Leisingera sp. NJS204: one gene and its partners. The protein of the gene in region 2 interacts with the protein of the main gene of each other region in a pairwise test. Links are inferred from orthologs where the notes say so. Each region holds a gene or a part of one and is shown on either strand. Other genes may lie near its edges. The genes, in order: ETW24_RS19905, groL and ETW24_RS12480.

Region 1 (3,014 bases), 2.9 Mb from region 2 along the record:
CCAGACAACAGCAAATCAGGTCCGTTTCACCACGGTGGAGCTAAGCGAGATCGAAACCCGTATCCTGAATGCCGGAAACCTGGCGCTGGAGATTGAAAAAAGGCTCTATGCGGGGCTTTCCGGGGCAATCCTAGAATCCGCCGCCCGTCTTAACACCGCAGCCCGCGGGCTGGCCGAGCTGGATCTTCTGGCCGGGTTGGCCGATCTGGCACGCGGCGAAAACTGGACCCGTCCGAAGGTTGATGGAAGTCGTGCGTTCCACGTGGAGGGCGGTCGCCACCCTGTGGTGGAACAAGCGCTGCGCCAGCAGGGCGGCGAAACTTTTGTGGCCAATGACTGCGATCTGTCAGCCCAGGAAGGTGCCGCGGTTTGGCTGCTTACCGGTCCGAACATGGCCGGCAAGTCGACCTTCCTGCGCCAGAACGCTCTGATAGCTTTGCTTGCCCAAATGGGCAGTTACGTTCCCGCGGAAAGTGCCCATATCGGCGTCGTTAGCCAGCTTTTCAGCCGGGTCGGTGCTTCGGACGACCTCGCGCGCGGCCGCTCCACCTTCATGGTGGAAATGGTGGAAACTGCAGCCATTCTAAATCAGGCCGACGACCGTGCCCTGGTGATCCTGGATGAGATCGGCCGTGGCACTGCCACCTATGATGGGCTCTCCATCGCCTGGGCCACGCTGGAACACCTGCATGAGGTTAACCGCTCGCGCGCGCTTTTTGCGACCCATTACCACGAGCTGACCCAGCTTGCCGCCAAATTGGAAGGCGTCGACAACGCCACAGTAGCGGTCAAGGAATGGGAAGGCGAAGTGATCTTCCTGCATGAAGTGCACAAAGGCGCCGCTGACCGGTCCTATGGTGTCCAGGTTGCGCAGCTGGCCGGCCTCCCGGCATCAGTAGTTGCGCGTGCGCGGGATGTACTCGGCATGCTGGAGCAAAGCAGCCGCGAAGGCGGAACGAAGGTCCAAATCGACGACCTCCCCCTCTTCGCAGCAGCCCCGCCACCGCAACCCACGGCGCCGGCAGGGCCCTCTCCGGCCGAAGAAATCCTCGCCGGTATACAGCCGGACGACCTCTCCCCGCGAGAAGCACTGGAAATGATTTACAAACTAAAAGAAGCTGCAATCTAAAAAGGAAAGGCGGACCCAAACGGACCCGCCTTTTCATCTTTCCGAAAATACTCTCGCCGAAGGCACAGGCCCGTCAGGGTCTGTTCACATCAGCCGGCCGGCGTGGACGACACACCAACCTGCGCGGCCCGCAGCAGGCGGTCGTGCAGCATAAAGCCTTCGGCGGACACCTGGATGATGTCACCTGCCTTGGTGCCCGGCACCGGCGCTTCGAACATCGCCTCATGCACCTGCGGATCAAACTTGTCACCAACTTCTGGCGACACAACCCGGATGCCGTGCTTTTCAAACACACCCAGCAGCGAGCGCATGGTCAGTTCCACACCTTCGATCAGCGCCGCCGCAACTTCGCGCTGCTCATCGGTCGCCGCTTCGATCGCGCGCTTCATGTTGTCGTAAACCGGCAGCATGTCACGGGCCAGTTTCGAGCCACCGTAATTCTCCGCTTCCCGGCGTGCCTTGTCACCGCGTTTGCGGGCGTTTTCGGCATCCGCCAGCGCCCGCATGAACCGGTCCTTCAGCTCATCCCGTTCCGCCCGGAGTGCATCGATTTCCAACGAGGCATCATCAAATTCCTCGGTCTGCCCCGCCAGCTCTTCTGCCTCGGCGGCAGCGATATCATCCAGAAAGTCTTCGTCCTTGAGCTCTGCCATGTTTCACCTCTAACTCCGGTCCGACAACAGTTTGCCGACCAGTTGTGCCGTATAGTCTACAATCGGCACAATCCGTCCGTAATTCAGGCGCGTCGGGCCAATCACCCCCACCGCACCGATGATCTTTCGATCCGCGTTCATATAGGGAGACACCACCAAAGAGGAACCCGAAAGTGAGAAAAGTTTGTTCTCCGAACCGATAAAAATGCGCACGCCATCGCCGTCTTCGGTCAGTTCCAGAAATTCGGCGATATCACGCTTGCGCTCTAAATCGTCAAACAAGGTCCGTATCCGCTCCAGCTCCTCCGCCGCACCGGTTTCGGCCAAAAGATTCGCCCGTCCGCGTACAATCAGCCGGGCCTGATCACTGTCGTCATCCTCCCAGACGGCCAACCCGCTTTCGATCATCGCATGTGCCAGACTATCGATTTCCTGCCGCCGTGCCGAGATCTCTTTTTGGATCTCCCGCTGCACCTCGCTCAGCGTGCGCCCTTCAATCAGGGCATTAAGGAAATTCGCAGCCTCCCGCATCGAACTGGGCGTCTGTCCCGGCGGCGGCTTAAACAGGCGGTTTTCTACATGGCCATCTGAGAACACCAGCACCACCAGCGCCCGGTCGTGCGCCAATGAGACAAATTCAATATGCCGGATCTCCGCCTCATGTTTGGGCGTCAGCACCAACGAAGCACCTTGCGTCACACCGGACAGCGCCGCGCCGACCCGGTCCAGCATGCCCCCCACATCGCCGGCATTTTTGCCCAGCGTCGCGTCAATTTTCTGGCGGTCGTTTGCGTTCAGGTCGCCAACCTCCAGCAACCCATCGACAAACATCCGCAAGCCCATCTGGGTGGGCACCCTGCCAGCGCTAATATGCGGGCTATCCAGAAGGCCAAGGAATTCCAGATCCTGCATTACGTTGCGAACCGTGGCTGCGCTTACCTTTTCGCTCAGTGAACGTGTCAGCGTACGGCTGCCAACCGGATCGCCGCTCTCCAAATAGCTTTCAACCACCGTCCGGAAGACTTCCCGCGAACGGTCATTCAGATCTTGCAGAATATTGTTCGCGTCGCTCATCGATGTTCCAGCGTTTCTTGCGGATTCAACATAAGAACCCAAAGCTAGGTTGTCATTAAAGAGCAGCATGGGAAAAGGTCAATCGGGCTTGCATAGCTTGGCGTCCGGGGGATATCCCCAAGCCAGCAAATAAAGGATGTGCCATGCGACCCTCAGGA
Region 2 (3,010 bases):
CATATGTCCGGCCAATGAAAATATCGTGTCAACCGGAGCCGCCGGGGAACGCCTGCGGATAGATCAGCTCTGCCTCCGGCACATCATCGCCCCGCCGCAGGATCAGCGTGTATTCCAGCGGATAGGGGCTGATGAGCTTTTGCGCCCGCTCCAGACTGAAGCCATAGCGCCCATAAAAGGAGGGCTTGCCCAGCACCACGATGGTTTCAGGCAATCGTTCCTGCACACCAGCAGGAAAGACCTCATAGTAGCTCTGCAAATGCTGTAACATCCGCGAGCCGAACCGCCACGGCCGACGATAGGCCTCTTCCTGCGGTCCGCCTGTCTCCATGTTCGGATTGCGCTCGGCCAGCTTGCCCCCCTGCCACTCGGGCAGCACCGCCATCGGCGCCAGACAGGCCCAGTCCGCGGGCGCCTGCATCCGGCTCAGCGCGAAATAGCCGCCGATCCTGCCCTCCCAGGGTTTCCGGAACTCATACAGCATGTCGCCGTCCGCCCGCAGCTGCCGCACCAGCCGCGCTTCCGCATCAGTCGGAAAGGCCGCCTTCAGCAGTGTATCCACTTCGTCAAAGTGCTCTTCATCGACCCCAGTCATGAAATCCGGCCCAACAACCATCACGCCCCTCCCGCATTCACCTTTGCACAAATACTCGCGCCGCAGGCAGGCCCGCAAGGCGGGCCTTCTGCCTCGCCAGAAACGAAAAGGGGCCGCCTTGACAGGCAGCCCCCAAATTTTTTGCAGTCATAGCGGTGCGGCTTCCGGCGGATAGGCCTTAACGGCCAATCACCTGTCGCCTCATCACAAATCCCGGTGGGATTTGTGATTACATCATGCCGCCCATGCCGCCCATGCCGCCCATGTCGGGCATGCCGCCGCCGGCAGCTGCGCCTTCTTTGGCGGGCTTGTCGGCAACCATAGCTTCGGTGGTGATCAGCAGACCGGCAACCGATGCTGCGTCTTCCAGAGCGGTACGCGCCACTTTGGCCGGGTCGATCACACCGAAGGCGAACATGTCGCCGTATTCTTCGGTCTGAGCGTTGAAGCCAAAGGAGCTGTCGGAGCTTTCGCGGACCTTGCCGGCCACAACAGCACCGTCAACACCGGCGTTTTCGGCGATCTGGCGCAGCGGCGCTTCAATCGCCTTGCGCACGATCACGATACCGGCGTTCTGGTCAGCATTGGCGCCTTCCAGGCCTTCCAGTGCTTTACCGGCCTGAACCAGAGCAACACCGCCGCCGACGATCACGCCTTCCTGCACAGCTGCGCGGGTCGCGTTCAGCGCATCGTCCACACGGTCTTTGCGCTCTTTCACTTCCACTTCGGTCATGCCGCCGACGCGGATCACGGCAACACCGCCTGCCAGTTTGGCAACGCGTTCCTGCAGTTTCTCACGGTCGTAGTCAGAGGTGGTTTCTTCGATCTGAGCGCGGATCTGGCCAACACGGGCTTCGATCTCGGCTTTCTCGCCTGCACCGTCGACGATAGTGGTTTCGTCTTTGGTGATTTCGATCTTCTTGGCCGAACCCAGCATGTCCATGGTCACGGACTCAAGCTTCATGCCCAGATCTTCGGAGATCACCTGGCCGCCGGTCAGGATTGCGATGTCCTGCAGCATGGCCTTGCGGCGGTCGCCGAAGCCCGGTGCCTTGACAGCAGCAATTTTCAGGCCGCCGCGCAGCTTGTTGACAACCAGGGTTGCCAGCGCTTCGCCTTCAACGTCCTCAGCAATGATCAGCAGCGGCTTTTGCGACTGGATCACCTGCTCCAGCAGCGGCACCATGGCCTGCAGCGAGGAGAGTTTCTTTTCGTGCAGCAGGATCATGCAGTCTTCGAGATCTGCAATCATCTTGTCGGCGTTGGTCACGAAATAGGGCGACAGGTAGCCGCGGTCGAACTGCATGCCTTCGACAACAGTGGTCTCGGTTTCCAGACCCTTGTTTTCCTCGACGGTGATCACGCCTTCGTTGCCGACTTTCTGCATCGCGTCAGCAATCTGCTGGCCGATTTCAGCTTCGCCGTTGGCAGAGATGGTGCCGACCTGGGCAACTTCAGCGGAGTCTTTGACTTCGCGGGCCATCTCTTTGATGCCGGCAACAACGGTCGAGGTCGCCAGATCGATGCCGCGCTTCAGGTCCATCGGGTTCAGGCCCGCTGCAACCTGCTTCAGGCCTTCTTTGACGATGGCCTGGGCCAGCACGGTGGCGGTGGTGGTGCCGTCGCCGGCTTCGTCGTTGGTGCGGGAAGCAACTTCCTTCACCATCTGGGCGCCCATGTTCTCGAACTTGTCTTCCAGTTCGATTTCCTTGGCAACCGACACACCGTCTTTGGTGATGCGCGGCGCGCCAAAGGATTTGTCCAGAACCACGTTGCGGCCTTTGGGACCCAGGGTCACTTTCACGGCGTCAGCCAGAATGTTGACACCGTTCAGCATGCGGTTGCGTGCGTCGGTTGCGAATTTGACGTCCTTAGCAGACATATTTCATTCTCCTCGAGAATTTCTGTTTGGCAGCGATAATAGGGGGGTCAGAGAAGCCCGCGGGCTTACTCGATGATCCCCATGATGTCGCTTTCTTTCATCATCAGCAGCTCTTCGCCGTCGACGGTGACCTCGGTGCCGGACCACTTGCCGAACAGGATCTTGTCGCCAGCCGAAACAGCCATCGCAATCAGCTCGCCGCTGTCCTTGCGTGCGCCTTCGCCGGTCGAGACGACTTGGCCTTCGCTCGGCTTTTCTTTTGCGCTTTCGGGGATGATCAGACCGCCCGCGGTTTTTTCTTCGCTTTCGGTGCGACGCACCAGTACGCGGTCATGAAGCGGTTTCAATGCCATCTTTGCAGCTCCTTAAAGGCTCAAAGGTTGTTATCCTTTGCCCCGCTCCCTGGCAGGGCAGTTATCACTCACATCTGCTGAGTGCTAACGAGGGGAAGCTAGGAATGCCCCCCTTCCTTGTCAACACGGAATCGGCAAAAAAATGAGGGCGCCGGCGCGCCCTCTGCTGTCTTCGGAATT
Region 3 (3,099 bases), 1.3 Mb from region 2 along the record:
CAGAATTGATTGAACGCCGGACATAGGTCCCCCTCCAGCAGCAATGCAACAGATGCAGGGCCGGCAGGCTGCGGGGGACGCCCGTCAACCGGGCGCAGCATGCCGGACCCCTGCGATACAGGTGTTCGGCCCTACGAAATGGAGCGGTTCAGCGCCGGATCAAGCTTTCAGTCCGGTGTTTTGCCAATCTTTGCAGTGCGTTCAGTCAGCATCCCCAGCCCCAGCGAGGCCAGGATGCATGCCGTGAACAGGTACAACCCCCAGGCGGTCTCAATGGTCGCGAGGCCGATCCCCTTGGCCAGCGTGATGTAAAGCGCGATGAGGAAAACATCAGCCATTGCCAGTTTGCCCAACACATGCAGGACCGGCTGCACCTTGCTGTCCAGCAGATCCCACTGCACCAGCGCCAGCCCGATGGTTTTGAGGTAGGGCGCAAAGATCGCAAAAAATGTCACGATCAGCGCCAGCACCGCATCACTGCCCCACAAGGACTGCAGCCCCGTAAGCACCGAGATTTCGCTGAGGCCGAAGATCGGCAGCAGCCCCGCCCGCATCAGCGGCGCGAACCATGCGACGGGGTAAAGGATCAGCAGCGACAGGGTGAGGAGGCGGAGGATCATGGCGGCTCGTTTCTGCTATCCCATTTGGAATTGTGTGTGCGGGGCCGGATTTAAAAGCGGGCAAGTGGCCTGAAAACCGTAGCGGCAGCATATATGGAGGCTAAGGATGCCTCTCGCCGGAGTGTTTGTGAAATAAAAAGGGGAGGCCCTGCCGGTTGGGAAGCGACTGGCCTTTTTGCAGATGCTAGAAAATATCAAAAAAGAGCAAAGCGAGCATACCGAAAATTGTGTTGCAGAAAATGATGGAAGCGCTGTGCCAGGGCAACGTCCACTTTGTCAGTGCGTAAAATGAGAGTGCCAAGTTAAGCGGAATGCCGACGGTGACTGCCCGCGTCGTTGAGATTACGGCCTTGGCAAGCGGGGCAGGGCCCAATTCCAGAAGCCAATAAGCCAGACTGTAGATAAGGTCGAGGCCGAGCGGTAGACAACCGAAGAATATCGCCAGAAGGCCTGTTCTTTGCAATTTTGTATGACGGCGCAACCGTTTGCCAAAGGTCACCGTCAGACATGTGCTTGCGACGAAGCAAGCAGGAAAGATAATAAACCAAAATGCGATCCCGAAGTCCATTACCTCACCGCCTCGATCGGCCCCTCCGCGCGGCCGTGGATGAATTGCTCCATATAGGGATCACCCGAGGCGTCCATCTCGGCCACCGGGCCGGTCCATTGGATCACCCCGCCGTGCAGCATCGCCACATTGTCGGCAATGGCGCGCACCGAGGTCATGTCGTGGGTGATGGTCATCGCGGTCGCACCCATCTCCACCACGATCTCGCGGATCAGGTCGTTGATCACGCCGGACATGATCGGGTCCAGACCGGTGGTCGGCTCGTCGAAAAAGATGATCTCGGGTTCGGCTGCAATGGCGCGGGCCAGGCCGACGCGTTTCTGCATGCCCCCTGACAGCTCGGCGGGCAGGCGGTCGGCGACGTCTGATTTCAGCCCCACCCGGCGCAGTTTTTCAATTGCAATCCCGCGGGCTTCCTCAGCCGGGCGTTTCAGCGCGCCGCGCAGCAGGCGGAAGGCCACATTCTGCCAGACCGGCAGCGAGTCAAACAGCGCACCGCCCTGAAACAGCATCCCGAACCGCGCCAGGAACTTGTCGCGGTCGCCGGATCCGGACGGCCTGCCATCGACATAGATCTCGCCTGAGTCCGGGGTGATCAGCCCCAGCACGCTTTTCAGCGCCACCGATTTTCCGGTGCCGGAGCCGCCGATGATCACCATCGAGGTGCCCTTGGGGATCTCCAGGTTCATGCCGTTCAGCACAGCATTGTCGCCAAAGGATTTGCGAACGTTTTCCATTCTAATCATTGATCACCTCAAAATCCGTGGGGCGGGGGCTGCGATGCCATGGCACTTTTCCTCGTTCCAAGCGAAAATCCGCGCTGACATCTTCAAGGCTTTGAACGGCATCGTTGAGAACTTGGACCTGATATGTGATTTAGGAGGCATACCGGTCATCAAGCACTTTCTCTCCGGGCGGGATGAGGCCAAACCAGATTTCCGCAGTGCTGCGCTTGTAGTTAGCGACGTACGTGCAAGTTGCGTTTGAGCAATGAAAGCCATCTTCCACTAGGAAGGAAATGGCCTGAGAACGAGTGGAACCGTGCAACTTTTCAAAGGCGACTGAACGGAGGCGGGCGTCGTTCACACCTGCAGGGGCTTTTGAGCTGAAAGTGCTATCTCGCACAATTCTATATTCCGGCTGAGCACAGCCAGCCAGAACGACTGCTAACGCGAGTGTCCCGCATGTCCGGATCATAGCGAGAAGAACACCCCTGTCAGAACAAAGTTGGCGGCCAGTATCAGCACTGCAGCGGATTCAACAGACCCCTTGGTGGCGCGGCCCACGCCCTGGGCGCCGCGGCCCGATTGCATGCCGTAATAGCAGCCCATCATCGCCGCGATGGTGCCAAAGGCGGCGCCCTTGACCAGAGAGGAGATGATGTCGAGCGGCTCCAGGAAATCTACGGTGTTCTTCAGGTAGGCCGCCGAATTGAAACCGAGGTTCTGCACCGCCACCGTATAGCCGCCCATGATGCCGATAATGTCGCCGACCCCCACCAGCACCGGCACGGTGATCAGCGCCGCCAGCACGCGGGGTGCGACCAGGTATTTCATCGGATGGGTCGAAAGTGTGACCAGCGCGTCGATCTGCTCGGTCACCTTCATGGTGGCGATCTCCGCCGCGATGGATGAGGTTACCCGTGCCGCGATCATCAGCCCGACCAGCACCGGGCCCAGCTCGCGCACCATGCCGATGGCGACGATCTGCGGCACCACCGCCTCGGCATTAAAGCGCGCGCCGCCGGCATAGATTTGCAGCGCCAGCGCGCCGCCGGTGAAGATCGCTGTCAGACCGACAACCGGCAGCGACAGCCAGCCGATGTTCAAAAGCGCCTGCAGCAGCTCGCGCGGGTAGTAGGGCGGGCGGACCATATGGCTGAAGGCGCGCAGCGCAAACAGTGCGGCGCGG

The links.
Region 1: the proteins of groL (region 2) and ETW24_RS19905 interact in binary tests that used the Escherichia coli proteins (3 or more experiments, as listed by UniProt). The link is inferred for Leisingera sp. NJS204 from one-to-one orthologs.
Region 3: the proteins of groL (region 2) and ETW24_RS12480 interact in binary tests that used the Escherichia coli proteins (3 or more experiments, as listed by UniProt). The link is inferred for Leisingera sp. NJS204 from one-to-one orthologs.

What each region holds. Positions count from the first base shown.
Region 1 is NZ_CP035417.1:4,095,449-4,098,462, forward strand. The notes cover bases 1-2,860. They hold ETW24_RS19905 (nucleotide exchange factor GrpE), read right to left. Parts: upstream 1,783-2,860; coding sequence 1,219-1,782; downstream 1-1,218. Other genes in these bases: mutS (DNA mismatch repair protein MutS), read left to right, coding at 1-1,129; hrcA (heat-inducible transcriptional repressor HrcA), read right to left, coding at 1,792-2,856. Outside these bases: rph (ribonuclease PH), read left to right, coding at 3,000-3,014. UniProt on the Escherichia coli protein: Participates actively in the response to hyperosmotic and heat shock by preventing the aggregation of stress-denatured proteins, in association with DnaK and GrpE. It is the nucleotide exchange factor for DnaK and may function as a thermosensor.
Region 2 is NZ_CP035417.1:1,235,792-1,238,801, reverse strand. What follows is about bases 152-3,007. They hold groL (chaperonin GroEL), read right to left. Parts: upstream 2,478-3,007; coding sequence 825-2,477; downstream 152-824. Other genes in these bases: ETW24_RS06035 (co-chaperone GroES), read right to left, coding at 2,543-2,830; ETW24_RS06045 (GNAT family N-acetyltransferase), read right to left, coding at 152-616. In the rest of the region: more of ETW24_RS06045, read right to left, coding at 29-151.
Region 3 is NZ_CP035417.1:2,536,454-2,539,552, reverse strand. What follows is about bases 62-3,006. They hold ETW24_RS12480 (ABC transporter ATP-binding protein), read right to left. Parts: upstream 1,935-3,006; coding sequence 1,188-1,934; downstream 62-1,187. Other genes in these bases: ETW24_RS12475 (MlaE family ABC transporter permease), read right to left, coding at 2,382-3,006; ETW24_RS12485 (hypothetical protein), read right to left, coding at 805-1,188; ETW24_RS12490 (paraquat-inducible protein A), read right to left, coding at 168-620. In the rest of the region: ETW24_RS12495 (DNA repair protein), read right to left, coding at 1-24; more of ETW24_RS12475, read right to left, coding at 3,007-3,099. UniProt on the Escherichia coli protein: Part of the ABC transporter complex MlaFEDB, which is involved in a phospholipid transport pathway that maintains lipid asymmetry in the outer membrane by retrograde trafficking of phospholipids from the outer membrane to the inner membrane.